DNA from 3 places in the Martelella sp. K41-7 genome. Region 2 is predicted to be linked to each of the others. Evidence: riboswitches for the same ligand, from Rfam matches in the RefSeq annotation. Region 2 holds a riboswitch; each other region holds the start of a gene.
What was found. Region 2 has a riboswitch for thiamine pyrophosphate ahead of thiC (phosphomethylpyrimidine synthase ThiC). Riboswitches for the same ligand answer to the same signal wherever they lie in the genome.
Positions count from the first base shown of each region.

Region 1 (5,462 bases), on a different replicon from region 2:
GCCAGCGGCAGGTTGAAATAGACATGCGCAATCAAGATGCCCTGCAGCCCGTAGATCTGCAGCGGGCGGCCGAGTTCTGCCAAAGCCAGCGTATCGTTGAACAGGCCCTGACGTCCCCAGATGCCGATAATGCCGAGCGCGCCGATCAGCACCGGAAGTCCGAGCGGTACGGCCATCAGCCTGACGATCCAGATCCGGCCGGGAAAATGCGGCCGCCGTGCCATGGCGAGTGCCACGGGTATGGCGAAAACCACAGAAAACAATGTGGACAGAAATGCCTGGTAGAGCGTGAAGCGCAGGATGCGCCAGACATAGGGCTCGTTCAAAACATGCGCGGCATCGGCAAGCCGGCCGAAACCGGACAGCGCGAAAACCGCAACGGCGATGAAGCCGATGACGGCGGCCAACGAAAGGATGCCGGCGTAAAAGCTCCGGCGGAACTCTGCCGTGGTCAAATACAAGATCGTTTTCCCGAGGCGCTCACCGCGCGCTCATGGCGTTCAGCCACTCATCAATCCAGGCCCGCCGGTTCTCGGCCACGACATCAGGGGCAAACTGCAGCGTCTTGTCCGGCGTTACCGCGTTCAGAAAGGCGTCCGGCAGCGGCTCGGAGGTGGCGGCAACCGGCATCATCCAGTTGTGGGTCGGGATCGCATCCTGAAAACCGGGGGTGAGTATGAATGCGAGGAAGGATTTTGCAAGCGCCGGGTCGTCCGCCATCTCCGTCATGCCGGCGACCTCGATCTGGATATAGAGCCCGTCTTCGAAATCAATGGCCTTGTAGCGCTCTGTCTCCTCGGCGATCTGGTGATAGGCCGGAGAGGTTGTGTAGGACAGCACCATCGGCGCCTCGCCGCTGGTGAACAGGCCGTAGGCTTCCGACCAGCCGGGCGCGACCGTCAGGATACGGTCGGAAAGCACTTCCCACTTCTCCGCAGCCGCGTCGCCATAAACCGCCTTCATCCACAACAGCATGCCGAGGCCCGGCGTCGATGTGCGCGGATCCTCGATCACAATCTTTTCGTCTTTCGGTCCGTTGATCAGTTCATCAAGCGTTTTCGGCGGTGAGGAAATACTCTCGCTGTCATAGACGATGTCGAAATAGCCGTAGTCGAAGGGCACGAACACGTCGTCTTCAAACCCGCCTGGAATGTCGAGATTTTCGGTGGAAATGCCGGGTGCGACAAAAAGACCCGTCTGTTTCGCTTCGTGGATCAGATTGTTGTCGAGCCCGAGCACAATGTCGGCCGGGCTTGACTGGCCCTCAAGTTTCAGCCGGTTGAGAAGGGCGACGCCGTCTTCCGCGCCGACAAATTTGACGGTGCAGTCGCATTCGGCCTCGAAAGCCTGGCTGACCAGCGGACCCGGGCCCCATTCGGTGTTGAAGCTTTCATAGGTGTAGATGGTCAGCACCTTGCTGTCTTCGGCCTGCGCGCCGCCTGCGGCCAGCACAGCCAGCGCTGCAATCGAAATCGGAAGATGATAACCGGGCATGACGCCTCCTTGGTGCGGTCTCAATCAACAAGGGAAAAGGGCGTCGGGTCGTCCACGCGTCTAATCCCTCCGCCGGTGTTAGCCGGATCAGGTTCTTCGGGTTGGTCTTGCCTCTCAGCGGACGACGCATTGGCGTTTTCCGCACCCCGTTAGAGCACTTCAACACCTATCCCGGGCTTATCGGGAATTCAAGAGCCGGTCCCTGATTTGAAAATACAGGTGAAAGCCACTAGGTAAGAGGCACATCCGGATCTCTGGATGTGCCCGCCAGTCGTCATGCAGGAAAGTGTGTCGGCTCAATCCTCTGTGGCGCGCCCGGCTATCGGGCCCGCGCTTCAGGAAAGAGAAACGGCGCGCTGGCGCTGGCCCGGGCTTTGACCGGTGCTGTGCTGTCGCGCTCAGTGTTCAAGGAAGGAGCACACGAAATGACAGAAGCAAAGAGCGGGGACACCGTTCGTATTCACTATACCGGAACGCTGAATGATGGTTCGACTTTCGATCTCGTCCGAAGGCCGCCAGCCGCTTGAATTCACCGTCGGGGCTGGACAGATCATCCCGGGACTTGACCGCGAGATTGCAGGCATGAATGTCGGCGACAGCCGCGATGTCCAGGTGCCCTCCACCGAAGCCTATGGGCCGCATGACCCGCAGAAGGTTCAGGTCGTGCCGCGTTCGGCCATGCCGTCCGAGGTTGAGGTCGAGCCCGGCATGCAGCTTCAGGCTCGTACGCCCGAAGGCGAGACCGTGCCGCTGATCGTGACCAAGGTCGAAGAAGAGCAGGTCACCGTCGATGCCAATCATCCGCTCGCCGGACAAGATCTGAATTTCGCCGTGGAACTGGTCGAAATTGTAAAGGCTGCCTGACGAAAGACAGCTGTTGGCGGCGCTGCCGCTATCTTGACGCCGATTGCGTGACATTCGAGAATGTTGCAGTGCGAAGACGGTAAAATGCCATGATCTTGCCATTCTTTGGTTGGATGGCTGCCTTTTACTGGGGCTGGAATGCAACGCGGCGTTCCAGCCCCTTTTGCATACGCGCGCAAGCGCGCTGGGCGTGTGATGCACAGATGCTTGCGTCTTTTTGCGTGTCAGGGGAACAGTGTGGGCGTTGCGCCGTTTCGAAATCGTCTGTTCCTGAAATACGGAGGGTCTGGCGGTGCCTTGCGTTTCGTGTTTTATGCAATCGCAGCGGGAGGCGGCGTCGTTTTTGCTGCCATGCAAACTTTTGGGAAACGTCTTTTTAATCGGCGGGCATTTATATGAAGAGAAGATCCTTTCTGGCGCACACGGCGGTGGGCGCTCTGACCATTTCCGGCCTTGGCGGCCGGTCCTATGCTCAGGAAGCTGCCGTGGAACCGGGCAAGATTCCGGACCAGAATGTGGCGGTCGAGGCTCAGGAACCGCGGCCCGACGCCTTTACCTTCGATAAGTTGACGGCTCAGATGCGGGCTAAAGCCGGCGAACCCTATCAGGAGCCGGCCCAGAGCATTCCCGAACCGTTCAGCAGCCTCCATTACGATGATTATCGCGCGATCCGGTATGATCCCAACAAGGCGATATGGCGCGACCAGTCGAATTTCCAGCTACAGGCATTTGCGCTCGGCTGGCTGTTCAAGACGCCGGTCGATATCTACGAAGTTGCCGGTGGCGACGCAGAAAAACTGGTGTTTTCGACCGATGATTTCATCTATCGCGCACCGCTTGATGTGGAGCAGTTCAAGAACATAGGCCTGCCAGGAGTGGCCGGGTTCCGCATCAACTATCCTTTGAACCGCCCTGATGTCAGTGACGAACTGATCTCGTTTCTCGGGTCCTCCTACTTCCGTGCGCTCGGACAGGACAATCTCTATGGCTTGTCCGCCCGGGGGCTTGCCGTCAACACGGCCACAGGAGAGGGAGAGGAGTTTCCGCGCTTCTCGGCCTTCTATATTGTCCGGCCGGGTTCAAGCACACAGGAGATCACGGTTTTTGCAGCACTTGACGGCCCGAGTGTGACCGGGGCCTACCGTTTCGTCATCACGCCCGGCAAGAATACCCGCATGGAAGTGACCGCGCGATTGTTCTTCCGGAACGATATCGCCCGTCTCGGCGTTGCGCCGATGACTTCGATGTTCCTGTTCGGTCCGGCCAACCATCACGCCTTCGATGACTACCGGGAACGCGTTCATGACAGCGAAGGGCTGAAGATCGTGCGCGCCGATGGAACGGAATTGTGGCGCAGCCTGCACAATGCCAAAAAACTTGCGAATTCGTTCTTTACCGAGGCCGACCCCCGCGCCTTTGGTCTTTATCAGCGCCACCGCGCCTTTGATGACTATCAGGATGCCGAAGCCCATTATGAGCGGCGCCCTTCGCTTCTGGTCGAGCCGCTCGACAATTGGGGCAAGGGTTCAATTTCGCTTGTCGAAATACCGACCGACAAGGAGGTCAACGACAATATCGTTTGCTTCTGGCAGCCCGAGGCTCCGGCGAAGGCGGGTGGCTCGGCAGAGTTCCGCTATCGGCTGACATGGGGCTCGATCGAGGAAGACCGTACGCGCCTGGCCCGCGTCGTTGATATTCGCAGCGGCGAGGGTGGTGTTTCGGGCACGCAAACCGATGACGATATCCGCAAGCTGGTCGTCGATTTCGCTGGCGGTCCGCTGGATGATTTTGGTGCCGGTTCGGAACTGAAGGAACGTCTCCACGTTACCAATGGAGAGATTGTTCACTCGACTGTGTCAACGATCCGCGGCCAGGGCATCTGGCGGCTGGCAATCGATGTGCGCCCTGCAGGCGATGCGCCCGTTGAGCTTGTGGGGGCACTGACAGACGGCAGTCGAGATCTGAGTGAGGTCTGGCTCTATCAATGGAGAAAAGGTGATGATCAACCAAACTGAGCCGAAGACGGACTTTAGCCGTTTTCTCCCGGCCACAGCGCCGCTTCCCATGCCCGATCAGCTGATCGAGCGGCCCCGCCGCAGCCGGAGCTTGATCATGTCGATCCTCGCCCCGGTGTTCGGTTTACAGCGCATTCGTTTGCCGCGTTTCTAGGCCCACGGCTGATCCCGGCCCTGGGATTTTCCGGGGTGTGACCGGTTTCGGCAGGTAAAGCAGGAAGCAGTGATGCTCACTTTCAGGCGAACCATTTCCATTCTTTTTGCAGCGTTGGTGGCAATGGTCGCCTCGCGTCTTGCTATGGATGTGTTTTTTGCCGATGGCGTGGACTGGGTTGACTTTGCCCGGATCGCTCTTTGTGCGTCAACAGCCGCCTGGATTGCATGGGGTGCCGTTCTTGCGATCGGTGGGCTTTTCGGTGCTGCAATCAAAACGCCGCCGCGCTCTTCACTGTCTGACAGTGGACAGTCGGCGCGGGCGGCGATCCTGATTCCGGTTTACAACGAAGATCCGCGCGCCACGTTCTCGTCTGCCCTGGCCATGGCCGAGAGCCTGGCCCTGACCCCCCATGCCGCGCTGTTTGACATAGCGATCCTCTCCGATACGCGCGATCCAGACGTGGCCGCGGAGGAGGAGAAATGGTTCCTGCGTCTGCATGCTGAGGTTCCCGCCCCGATCGCGGTTTTCTATCGCCGACGAAGCGATAATTCCGGCAAGAAAGCCGGTAATATTGGCGATTTCGTGCGGCGCCACGGCGGCCGCTACCCCTATATGTTGATCCTTGACGCCGACAGCCTCATGGAAGGCGAGACCATTGTCGAGATGCTGCGCCGGATGGAAGCCGAACCCAGATTGGGCCTTCTCCAGACGTTGCCGAAGATTGTGGCGGCGCGCTCATGGTTTGCCCGTGCATTGCAGTTTTCCGCAGGCCTGTTCTCGCCGATCTTTACCAAGGGGCTGGCGCGTATGCAGGGACAGGAAGGGCCGTTCTGGGGGCACAATGCGATGGTGCGCACAACCGCCTTCGCCGAAAGCTGCGGGCTTCCGGCGTTGACCGGCGCGCCGCCGTTCGGCGGCCATATCCTCAGCCA
Region 1 is NZ_CM147867.1:3,908,991-3,914,452, forward strand. It holds gene thiP (thiamine/thiamine pyrophosphate ABC transporter permease) at 1-461, opposite strand, end outside; gene thiB (thiamine ABC transporter substrate binding subunit) at 481-1,494, opposite strand; TPP riboswitch at 1,542-1,653, opposite strand; partial or broken gene AC0L7L_RS18570 (FKBP-type peptidyl-prolyl cis-trans isomerase) at 1,920-2,358, shown strand; gene AC0L7L_RS18575 (OpgD/OpgG family glucan biosynthesis protein) at 2,754-4,373, shown strand; partial or broken gene mdoH (glucans biosynthesis glucosyltransferase MdoH) at 4,591-5,462, shown strand, end outside.
Region 1: it holds a riboswitch for thiamine pyrophosphate, as region 2 does, so the genes downstream of both, thiB (thiamine ABC transporter substrate binding subunit) here and thiC (phosphomethylpyrimidine synthase ThiC) in region 2, are expected to answer to the same signal.

Region 2 (5,462 bases):
CGACCGCAGCTTTCCCGCGCGGGTCGCCGGCCTCGTCTCGCTGGGGCTGTGGCCCCGCTGCGGGCTTCTCGAGCGTCATCGCGCGCAGGACCGGCAGGCCGTCAGCGACGCACTGATGGTCGTGGGTCTCGAAGGCTTCGAGAAGCGTCCCGTCGACAGCCTGTCCGGCGGCCAGTTGCAGAGAGCGCTGTTTGTTCTGGTTCAGGACGCCGATCTCGTTCTTCTGGACGAACCGTTCGACGCGGTTGCCGCGCGCACGATTACCAACCTTGTCGCGCTGATCAAGAACTGGCACGGGGCGCAGCGCACGGTCATGGTCGTTGCCCACAATGCCTTCCGGTATTTCGAGCGCGACTACGGGGTTTTCTTCCTGTCGCCGCAGGGTGTTTCGGCGGAATCCGAAGCATCCGCCGGGGATGCCGCATCGCTGATCCGTGAAATCCGGGAGAAGCGCGCGGTGGTCGCCTTTGCCGAAAGCATTTCCGACGCCCGCCTCGTCGAACAGATCGCGTCCGAAGCCGGACTGGAACTTGGGGGAACGCTCTATTCGGGCGCGTTGTCTTCAGCCGATGGCGCAGCACCCAGCTATATCGACATGATGCGCTACGACGTCGAAACGCTCGCCACCGCCATCAATAACGGCTGACACTAATAAAAAGGGTGAGGTCGAACCTTGCTTCTTAATGTTACGTTATACCATCAAGGAGAGACTGATATGAAACGATGGATCCTGGGTGCATCCGCACTCGCGATTTCGCTTGGCGCTCCGGCGGCGTTTGCCGAAGACCATGAGGACAGCATCACCCTCTACCGCGTTTTCGTCGGCGACCATGACGCCGCGAAAATCACGGCCTTCGACCTCAGCGAACCCGACCATCGCTGGTCCTTCGACACCACCGGCCAGAACAAGCTTTACGCGGTCAACGACGGCGCAGCCGTTGTTGCTGTTCAGTCCAACGATGACGCGGTTCACTTCATCAACAGCGGCATCTCGCTGCATTCCCACGGTGACCATTCCGATATCGATATCGAGGCGCCGGTCGCCATCGAGGAAAGCCTCACCGGCCCGCGCCCGTTCCACATCATCGATCATGACGGCAAGGTGGTCGTCAATTTCGACAAGGGCGGCTATGCCGCAATCGTCGATGCTCCCGAGCTTCACCACGGCGAGCTTGAAACCAGCGAACTGAAGCAGGAACGCGCCCATCATGGCTTTGCCGCTCCCGTCGGCCAATACTGGGTCACGAGCGTTGCAACCGATACGCCGGTTGACGGCACCCGCATCGGCCTGCGCGCCGTGACCGAAGACGGCGAGCCGACCGGCGATGTCGCGACCTGCACCGGCATTCACGGCGAAGCCTTCTCCGGGGCCTTTCTCGCGGCCGGTTGCCAGGAAGGCGTGCTGACCGTGACCCCCGGCGAAGACGGCCCCGTCTTCGAAATGCTGACCTATCCGGACGATTTGCCGGAAGGTGAGACCACGGGCACCCTGCTTGGCGCCAAAAGCATGCAGGTCTTTCTCGGCAATTACGGATCCAATGGCCTCGTCGTCATCGACCCGGCCGATGAGCCGCATTTTAGCTATATCGAACTGCCGTTCCGCCGCGTTGACTTCGCGCTCGATCCGGCCAATCCCTTTTTCGGCTATGTGCTGACCGAGGATGGCAGCCTGCATCAGATCGACATTCTGGACGCCAGCCTCACGACAAGCGCCAAGGTTACCGAGCCCTATTCGATGGATGGCCACTGGAACGACCCGCGTCCACGCATCGCCATGGCCGGTGATGAGATCGTGATGAGCGACCCGAATGCCGGCCTCGTCCGCCGCATCGCCAAGGATGGTCTCGCGGAAGTCGGTACGGTCGACGTCGGCGGTATGCCCTACAACATCGCCGTTGCAGGCGGCAGCGGCATGGTCCACGAGGGCGAAGATGATCACGCCCACGATCATGGCGATCCGCAGATTTACAAGGGCTATTTCGAGGACAGCCAGATCGCGGACCGTCCGCTTTCCGACTGGGCCGGCGACTGGCAGTCGGTCTATCCCTATCTTCAGGACGGAACACTCGACCCGGTGATGAAGCACAAGGCCGAGACCGGCAGCATGACCGTCGAGGAATACAAGGCTTACTACGACACCGGTTACAAGACCGATGTCGAGCGCATCACCATCGATGGCCACGAAGTCACCTTCTATGAAGATGGCGAGGCGGTTGAAGGTCGCTACAAAAGCGACGGCTATGAAGTCCTGACCTATGCCAAGGGCAACAGGGGCGTCCGGTTCATCTTCGAAAAGAGCGAGGGCGACGAGGCCGCGCCGCAATTCATCCAGTTCTCCGACCACCGGATCGCGCGGGCAGACGCCGATCACTATCACCTCTACTGGGGTGACGACCGTGCGGCCCTTCTGGAAGAATTGACAAACTGGCCGACCTACTACCCGTCATCGCTCGACAGCGACCAGATCGCCGACGAGATGCTGACCCACTGAGCTAGACGTAGCGCTTCAAAGAACGGGTGTCCGGCTTCACGGCTGGACGCCCTTTTCACGTTTCTTCCGAGGATCAAGTACAAGTAGATGCGCGTAAACGGTGCCATCATCGCCGTTTGCAGCGAGAAGACACTAGGTTCAGGACCTATTAAATCACTTGCGGCGTTCTCTTCGTTTTGATTCATTGGGCTCGAATGGAGAACCGCAATGAGTGATTTGCCGCTGCTGTCGCAGGCGCAGATGCGCCGGATCGAGCCCTATTTCCCACTGTCTCACGGTGTGCCTCGTGTTGATGACCGGCTGATCGTGAGCGGCATTGTCTTTGTCTTGCGCAATGGTTTGCGATGGCGCGATGCGCCGAAGGAATATGGACCGCACAAGACGATCTATAATCGCTTCATCCGCTGGAGCAGGCTTGGTGTGTTCAACAGGATTTTCGCTGAGTTGGCGGCCGAATGCGGTGAGCCGGAACAGTTGATGATCGACGCTACGCATTTGAAAGCACATCGCACCGCAGCCAGTCTGCTAAAAAAGGGGATGTTCCCAGACGTATCGGGCGCACCAAAGGCGGCTTGAACTCCAAGCTGCATGCGGTTTGCGATGGCCATGGCCGGCCACTGATCATGCTGTTGAGCGAAGGGCAGACGAGCGACTACAAAGGTGCTGCCCGAATGATAGAGGCCTTTCCCAAAGCAAAGACGGTACTGGCCGACAAAGGCTACGATGCCGACTGGTTTCGAGAGGCCTTGGCGCAGCGCAAAATCAAGGCCTGCATTCCATCGAGGGCGAACAGAAAGGTCCCAATAGCGCATGACCGCAAGCTCTACCAAAAGCGCCATAAAATCGAGAACATGTTTGGCAGGCTCAAGGACTGGCGCCGAATTCACACCCGATACGACCGTTGTGCACACACTTTCTTCTCAAGCATATGCATCGCTGCTGCCGTTATCTTCTGGCTTTGATTTTAACGAGTCCTGAGCCTAACGAAAAAGTCAAAAATGCCGGGAGTGCGCGAAGCAAAGCACCGGGCGAATAAGCTTGATCCGGTTTTTGATTGCCCGGTGCGCCAAAAAAATAGAAAGCTATATTCCCTCCACCAAGGCTGGCGTTGACAAGCGCGTCTATTCGGCGCAATTTTGGCGCGCTCACCCGGGGGTCCCGACAAGGGGCTGAGATACTGCTGGCTGTCGCAGCGCAGTGACCCGATGAACCTGATCCAGTTCACACTGGCGTAGGGATGGTGCATCGGCTGCGCGGGATCAAGCCCGCTATTCCTATCGGATGCAATGCGCGGCCTCCTCCATTCGACGTCGAACTGGGTCTCCAACGCCAAGAGCTATGGAGGCTCCGACCGATGAAAGACTTATCCCCAACCGTCACCACAGGTCCGCTGCCGGCGTCCCGCCGCGTCTGGCAAAAGGGCGTGCTCTATCCTGATATCCGCGTGCCCTTGCGCGAAATCGATGTGCACCCCAGTGCGGGTGAGCCACCCGTAACCGTCTATGACAGTTCCGGCCCTTATACCGATCCGGATGCCAAACCCTCCATCGAGGGCGGGCTGCCGCGCCTGCGAGAGGGCTGGGTCGCCGCGCGAAAGGATACCCGGACCTATGACGGCCGCCATGTGAAACCCGAGGACAACGGCTTTGCCGAGGGTATGCGGCTGGTGCCGGAATTTCCAGTGCGTCATCGGCCGCGCCGGGCGACGGGAGACTGCGCCGTGACCCAAATGGCCTATGCCCGCGCCGGGGTCGTGACGCCAGAGATGGAGTTTGTCGCCATCCGCGAGAATCTGGGTCGCAGGGCGGCGAAAGACGCGCTTGCACTCGATGGCGAGGATTTCGGCGCCGAAATTCCGGATTTCATCACGCCCGAATTCGTAAGGGACGAGGTGGCGAAGGGCCGGGCGATCATCCCTGCCAACATCAATCATCCCGAGGCCGAGCCGATGGCGATCGGGCGGAATTTCCTGGTGAAGATCAACGCCAATATCGGCAATTCCGCCGTGACCTCCTCAATGGCCGAGGAAGTGGAGAAGATGGTTTGGGCCACGCGCTGGGGCGCAGATACGGTGATGGACCTTTCCACCGGGCGCAACATTCACAACATCCGCGACTGGATCATCCGCAATTCGCCTGTTCCGATCGGAACCGTGCCGCTCTATCAGGCTTTGGAAAAAGTCGGCGGCATTGCCGAAGATCTCTCCTGGGAGGTCTATCGCGACACGCTGGTCGAACAGGCAGAACAGGGGGTGGACTATTTCACCATCCATGCGGGGGTGCGCCTGCACATGATTCCGATGACGGTGGGGCGGGTGACGGGGATCGTCAGCCGTGGCGGGTCGATCATGGCCAAGTGGTGTCTCCATCATCACCGTGAGAGCTTTCTTTACGATCATTTCAACGAGATCTGCGACATCGCCCGCGCCTATGACGTGTCCTTCAGCCTCGGCGACGGATTGCGTCCCGGTTCAATTGCCGATGCCAATGACGAAGCGCAGTTCGCCGAGTTGAAAACGCTTGGAGAACTGACGCAGATCGCATGGGCGAAAGACTGCCAGGTGATGATCGAGGGCCCCGGCCACGTGCCGATGCACAAGATCAAGGCCAATATGGACAAGCAGCTTGAGACCTGCGGCGAGGCGCCGTTCTACACGCTCGGGCCGCTCACCACGGATATCGCGCCGGGTTACGACCACATAACCAGTGGCATCGGAGCGGCGATGATCGGATGGTTCGGCACGGCGATGCTCTGCTACGTGACGCCCAAGGAACATCTCGGCCTGCCGGATCGTGATGATGTCAAGACCGGCGTCATCACCTACAAAATTGCGGCTCACGCCGCCGATCTCGCCAAGGGCCACCCAGCCGCGCGGATACGTGACGACGCTTTGTCGCGTGCGCGCTTCGAGTTCCGCTGGGAAGACCAGTTCAACCTGTCGCTTGACCCGGAGACCGCCCGCTCCATGCAT
Region 2 is NZ_JBVVRV010000002.1:153,403-158,864, forward strand. It holds gene AC0L7L_RS21160 (metal ABC transporter solute-binding protein, Zn/Mn family) at 1-646, shown strand, start outside; gene AC0L7L_RS21165 (ZinT/AdcA family metal-binding protein) at 716-2,491, shown strand; one part of gene AC0L7L_RS21170 (IS5 family transposase) at 2,699-3,032, shown strand; one part of gene AC0L7L_RS21170 (IS5 family transposase) at 3,032-3,453, shown strand; TPP riboswitch at 3,632-3,747, shown strand; gene thiC (phosphomethylpyrimidine synthase ThiC) at 3,846-5,462, shown strand, end outside.

Region 3 (5,462 bases), on a different replicon from region 2:
GGGGGACAGCGCCGAGATTAATGCGGTTATGCTTTCGGAAGTGTTAAGGACGGCGCTGATCCGCCTTAGGCAGCGACAGCCACGGGCGGGGCCGCACGCTCGCGAACCGTCAGATGGATCAGGGCCGAGACGACGCCGAGCGCGATGGCCACATACCAGATCATGTCGTAATTGCCGTAGCGGTCAAACCATATCCCGCCAAGCCAGACACCGGCAAAACCGCCGAGCTGATGGCTGAGAAAGACGAAGCCGAACAGCGTGCCCATCGCACGCGGGCCGAACATCACGATGATCAATGCACTCGTCAGCGGCACAGTCGAAAGCCAGAGCACGCCCATGACGAGGCCGAAGATCAGCACGGAAACGGGCGTCAGCGGCAACCAGATGAACACCACAATGACGACCGCTCTCAGCGCATAGATCCCCGCCAGAACATGCGGTTTGGAGAAGACATTACCGAGGCGCGCCGCAATCAGCGTACCAAAAATATTGGCAAACCCGGCGAGCGCCAGCGCTTTCAGGCCAAGCGCGCGCAATTCGGGTCCGGATAGCGCGGTCCCTGTGCAGAAATTTTGCACATAATTCGGCAAATGCGCGGTGATGAAGGCAAGGTGGAAACCGCAGACGAAGAAGCCGGCCGCCAGCATCACAAAGCTCGTATGGCCGAAGGCGTGACGGATCGTCTGCGGCAGATCGATATCGGCTTCGGCGGCAGTCCCCTTTTTCTTTACATGCAGGAAGGGGATCGCAAGCGCCATCGGCGCCAGCAATGCCGTAATGATCAGAAGCGTGGTCTGCCAGTCGAAGCGACTAATCAGGAAGGCCGTCAGAAGCGGCAGCACCGCCTGCCCCGCCGAGCCCATGGCGGACGCCACGCCGAGATAAAAGCCGCGCTTTTCAGCCGGCGCCGCACGCCCGACCACCGCCAGCACCGTGCCGAAGGCGGTGCCTGAAACACCCATGCCGACCAGCACACCCGCGCCCATGTGCTGGGCAAAGGGCGACGTGCCCATAACGCAGATCAGCATGCCGAGCACATAGCAGGCAAAGCCAAGCCAAAGCGCGCGCCGGTCACCGAACTTGTCGGCGATCATGCCGAAAAACGGCTGCGCCAGACCCCAGACAAGGTTCTGGATCGCAATCGACAGCGAGAAAATCTCGATCCGGCCGCCGAACAGATCGTCCGACAGCGGCAGGACGACGCCGCCGAAAACCGAGCGCACACCGAAGGACAGCGCCAGAACGAGCCCGCCCGCCAGCATGATAATCAGCATGTCGCGGTCGGCCCCGCGTTTTACAGCCTGTTCCATGAAATCCTATCCCGAAAAAATCCCGCCGCCAAAATTAACAGGGATCAAACGGCATGAATATCCAATATCGCTGAACTCAGAAGTCAGTATTGCTGATGAGTGTGCTTCCGGCCGGCTGCACGATGCTTGCATACCTCCTCTAACCTTGGCCAACAGTCAATTCAGGTTCCTCGACAGTGGAAACACTGGGCGGGAGAGACCGCCCCGTCGGGTTTCCTTGCACTGACATGTATCCATAAATATTTGATATTAATCATTATTTTTGCACTAAATTACAAATGTCAAATTTGCAATTCAGATGAAAACAGGTCATATGGCGGGCCGAAATCAACGGCATGACGGGGTATGACTGGTGGCAAGTGAAGTGACTGCGGAAACCGATGCATTTCTGGCTGAGGTCTGCTGGCATTATTTCATCAATGAGATGACCCAGTCCGACGTGGCGGTGCTGATGGGCGTAACCCGGTTGCGCGTCAACCAGGCGATCAGGGCCGCGCGCGCCAGCGGATTGGTGCGCGTCGACATCCAGTCGCCGCATGTCATCCGCTTCCGCCAGCAGGAGGAGCTGAAAACCCGCTTCGGCCTTGCGGATGCCATCGTGGCGCCGGCCAATCCAGACAATCACGATGACCAGATTACCGCCGGTGCGGCTCTTGCGAACTATCTTGCTAAGGGCCTGCACGAGGAGCGCTGGCGTCTGATCGGCGTTTCCTGGGGCATGACGCTCAAAAACGCGATGACGTACCTGCCCCGGATGCAGCTCCCGAAGGTTGAAATCGTCTCGATGATCGGCGGCACGGCCCAGGGCGCACCCTTCAACGCCTTCGGCCTCACCGTAGGCGTTGCTGATCGGCTCGGTGCCCAGTATTCGCTGTTCGCAGCCCCGGTTTATCTTTCTCCCGGAACAAACAGGGAAGGCTTCCTTTCCAACCTGGTTTTCAACGCGCATCTGGAAAAGCTTGAAAAACTCGATCTGGCCGTGCTGGCTGCAGGCGACCTTTCCGACAAATCCGTGCTGATGACCACGGCCCTGCCTGCCAATGTCACATCGGCAGAACTTTCCGAAAAAGGCGCGGTCGGCGATATCGTCGGCTATTTCATTGATCGCGACGGCCGGGAAATCGACCATGTTGTGAACCGTTGCGCCGTCAGCATCGGGCTCGAAGCGCTTGAAAATGTTCCGGAACGAGTGCTTGCTGCAACTGGTGTCCACAAGGTCGATGTTATTATCGCCGCAATCCATGGCGGACTTGTCACCACGCTGATTACCGACGATATCACCGCTGAACTTATTCTGGCGAGGGCCCCATGAACAAAACAGTCATCTTCGATTTCGACGGCGTGCTTGCCAACAGCGAGATCATCGCGCTTGCCGAACTCAGGACCTCGCTTGAGAAATACGGCATCGTCATCGACTGGGATACGCTGGTCGAGACTTTTCTCGGGTCCTCGATCAGGCAGATCATCGCCTTTGTCGAAGACAGGACGGGCCAGCCGATCGATCCCGATTTCCAGAAGGAATGGTATGAAAGGCTGTTTGAGCGCTATGCGCACGAACTTCAGCCGGTGGCCGGTTCCCGCGAAATGCTCGACCGGCTGGATGCCGCCGGCATCAGCTACTGCATCGCGTCCGGCGGTTCCTACAAACGACTTGGCGTCGCGCTCGACTGTATCGGCTTTGCCGACCGCTTCGAAGGCCGCGCCTTCAGCGCCGACTCGGTTGAAAACGGCAAGCCCGCGCCTGACGTCTTCCTCTACGCAGCGGAAAAGCTCGGCAAGGGCGCCGGCAATTGCGTGGTGCTCGAGGATTCGATTGCCGGTGTTATTGCCGCCGGCCGCGCGGATATGCGCGTCGTCGGTTTCGTCGGTGGCGGCCATCTGGAGGGTATCAGACCGCTCCATGCAGAGCGGCTTCTTGCTGCAGGGGCAGCCACGGTATTGGACGATCTGGCCAGCTTCGAGGTAGCAGCGTTCGGCGCTGTCTGAAGCCGGTTGACAGAGGGCCGAAAGCCCGACAAAGTCATGCAAATTCCGAGGGGAGCATCATGCGATGCTGAGATGGCAACGAGCCGGACCCTTGAACCTGATCCGGGTCATACCGGCGTAGGAACGGAAAAATCGGTCACCTCCCTTCTTTTCGTTTCCAAGCCTGATCCGGTCTCCGCAATGTCATGGAGGTCGTCATATGTCGTTGGAAATTCGCCGGATCTGCAAGAAGCCAGCTTGCGGGATGCGGCCATGAGAGCCGTCGATTATCGTCTGAACGCGCTGGTTGATGCCGGGCTCGTTGAAACCGCACCGCTGTCGGAGCTTGCCCGGCTTGCTGCCGAAAACGGTGCGACGCTGATCCAGTATCGCGACAAATACGCCAAGACCCGTCAGATGATCGAGCGGGCCATCGAGATCCGCAAGGCGCTGGCACCGACCGGCATTCCCTTTGTCGTCAACGACCGGGTTGATGTCGCCCTTGCGTCCTGCGCCGACGGCGTGCATCTGGGTGCCGACGACATGGAGCCGGAAACCGCGCGGCGGCTGCTCGGGCCGGACGCGATCATCGGCCTGACCGTCAAGAATGCCTCCGACGGCGCCAAAGCCTCATCCGCCCCGGTCAATTACGCCTGCATCGGCGGCGTCTATCAAACACTCTCCAAGATCAATCTCGATCCACCGGTCGGCATGCGCGGCTTCAGCGCGCTTCGGCGCGGTCTCAAGAGCGCGCGTCCCGACCTGCCGGTCGGCGCCATCGCCGGGATCAAGCTTGAAAACGTTGCGCAACTGATTGCCGAAGGGGCCGACGGTATCGCGGCTATTTCAGCAATTTTTCACGCGCCTGATGTCGCCGCCGCAACCCGCGACTTTCGCTGGGCCATCGACACCGCGATCGCCAACCGGCAGCAATGACAAGCACTCCGGCAACAATGCATACAAAGGCTGCCCGGCTCGCCAAGCGGCTGGAGGCGGCACTCGGGTTGATTGCCGCCGCCGTGCTGGCGGTCATGCTGGCCGTCGTGCTCACAAGTGTCGTTCTCAGATATCTGTTTCACACAGGGTTGATCGGGACGGAAGATCTCGGCATATGGCTGAATGTGGCGCTGATCGCATTGGCCGCACCGCTTGCCCTTTCCGGGCCGCTGTCGATGCGGCTTGATCTTCCCTTCAGGCCGGTTGTCGCAAAAGCGGCCCGGATCATCGCTGATGCCGTCAGTCTTTTGGCAGCGCTTGTGCTGATTTTCGGCAGCAGCCGCGTCGTGGCTCTGATCGGCGGCACATCGCCGACGCTCGGGCTTCCCGAATGGCTACGCTTTGCCGTGATCGGTGCAGGCGGCGGCCTGCTCATGATGGTCCTCATCCTTCGCCGCATCAGCGAACAGAAGGCATTATCGCTTGCAGCTTCGGCAATCCTCGCAACCGCCATCTACCTCACCTGCCTGCGCTTAACGGTAACCACCGCGCTGCCGCCGAGCGCTGCGATCGCGATTGCAGCGGCCGTCGGCCTCATAACAGCGGCACCGCTTGCCCATGCCTTTCTGGCTGCCGCAATGATCGCCATGCCGTTCGGCGGCAACCTCGCGACCGAAACGATTGTCACAACCGCCGTTTCCAGCATGTCGCATTTCCTGCTGCTTGCCATTCCGTTTTTCCTGCTGACGGGTGCGGCCCTTTCGGCCTCGGGCGCGGCAAAACAACTCGTCGCCTTTGCCGCCGCGCTTGTCGGCCACCGGCGCGGCGGGCTGGCGCAGACGGTGCTGGCCACTGGCACGCTGTTTTCCGGCGCTTCCGGCTCGTCGGTTGCCAATGCAGTGTTCTCCGCCACGACCTTTCATCCGGAACTGGTGCGCCATGGCTATCCGCCTGCCCGCGCAGGCGCAATCATCGCCGCCGCCTCGGTCCTCGATAACATCATACCGCCCTCGATTGCCTTCCTGATCCTTGCGACCGCGACCGATCTTTCGGTCGGCAAGCTGCTTGTCGGCGGGCTGTTCGCAGGCCTTTTAATGGCAGTCGCCCTCAGCATCGCCATTCACCTGACAACCCGCAACCAGCCGGGTGGCCAGCGGGCCTGCTCGGGCGAGCGAGGGCACGCCTTCCTTGCTGCCGTTCCGGCCTTCGGGCTCGGTGTCATTGTGGTTGTCGGCATCCGCGTCGGCATCG
Region 3 is NZ_CM147867.1:4,046,506-4,051,967, reverse strand. It holds gene AC0L7L_RS19270 (MFS transporter) at 66-1,310, opposite strand; gene AC0L7L_RS19265 (sugar-binding transcriptional regulator) at 1,663-2,622, shown strand; gene AC0L7L_RS19260 (HAD family hydrolase) at 2,619-3,296, shown strand; TPP riboswitch at 3,335-3,437, shown strand; gene thiE (thiamine phosphate synthase) at 3,549-4,211, shown strand; gene AC0L7L_RS19250 (TRAP transporter large permease subunit) at 4,208-5,462, shown strand, end outside.
Region 3: it holds a riboswitch for thiamine pyrophosphate, as region 2 does, so the genes downstream of both, thiE (thiamine phosphate synthase) here and thiC (phosphomethylpyrimidine synthase ThiC) in region 2, are expected to answer to the same signal.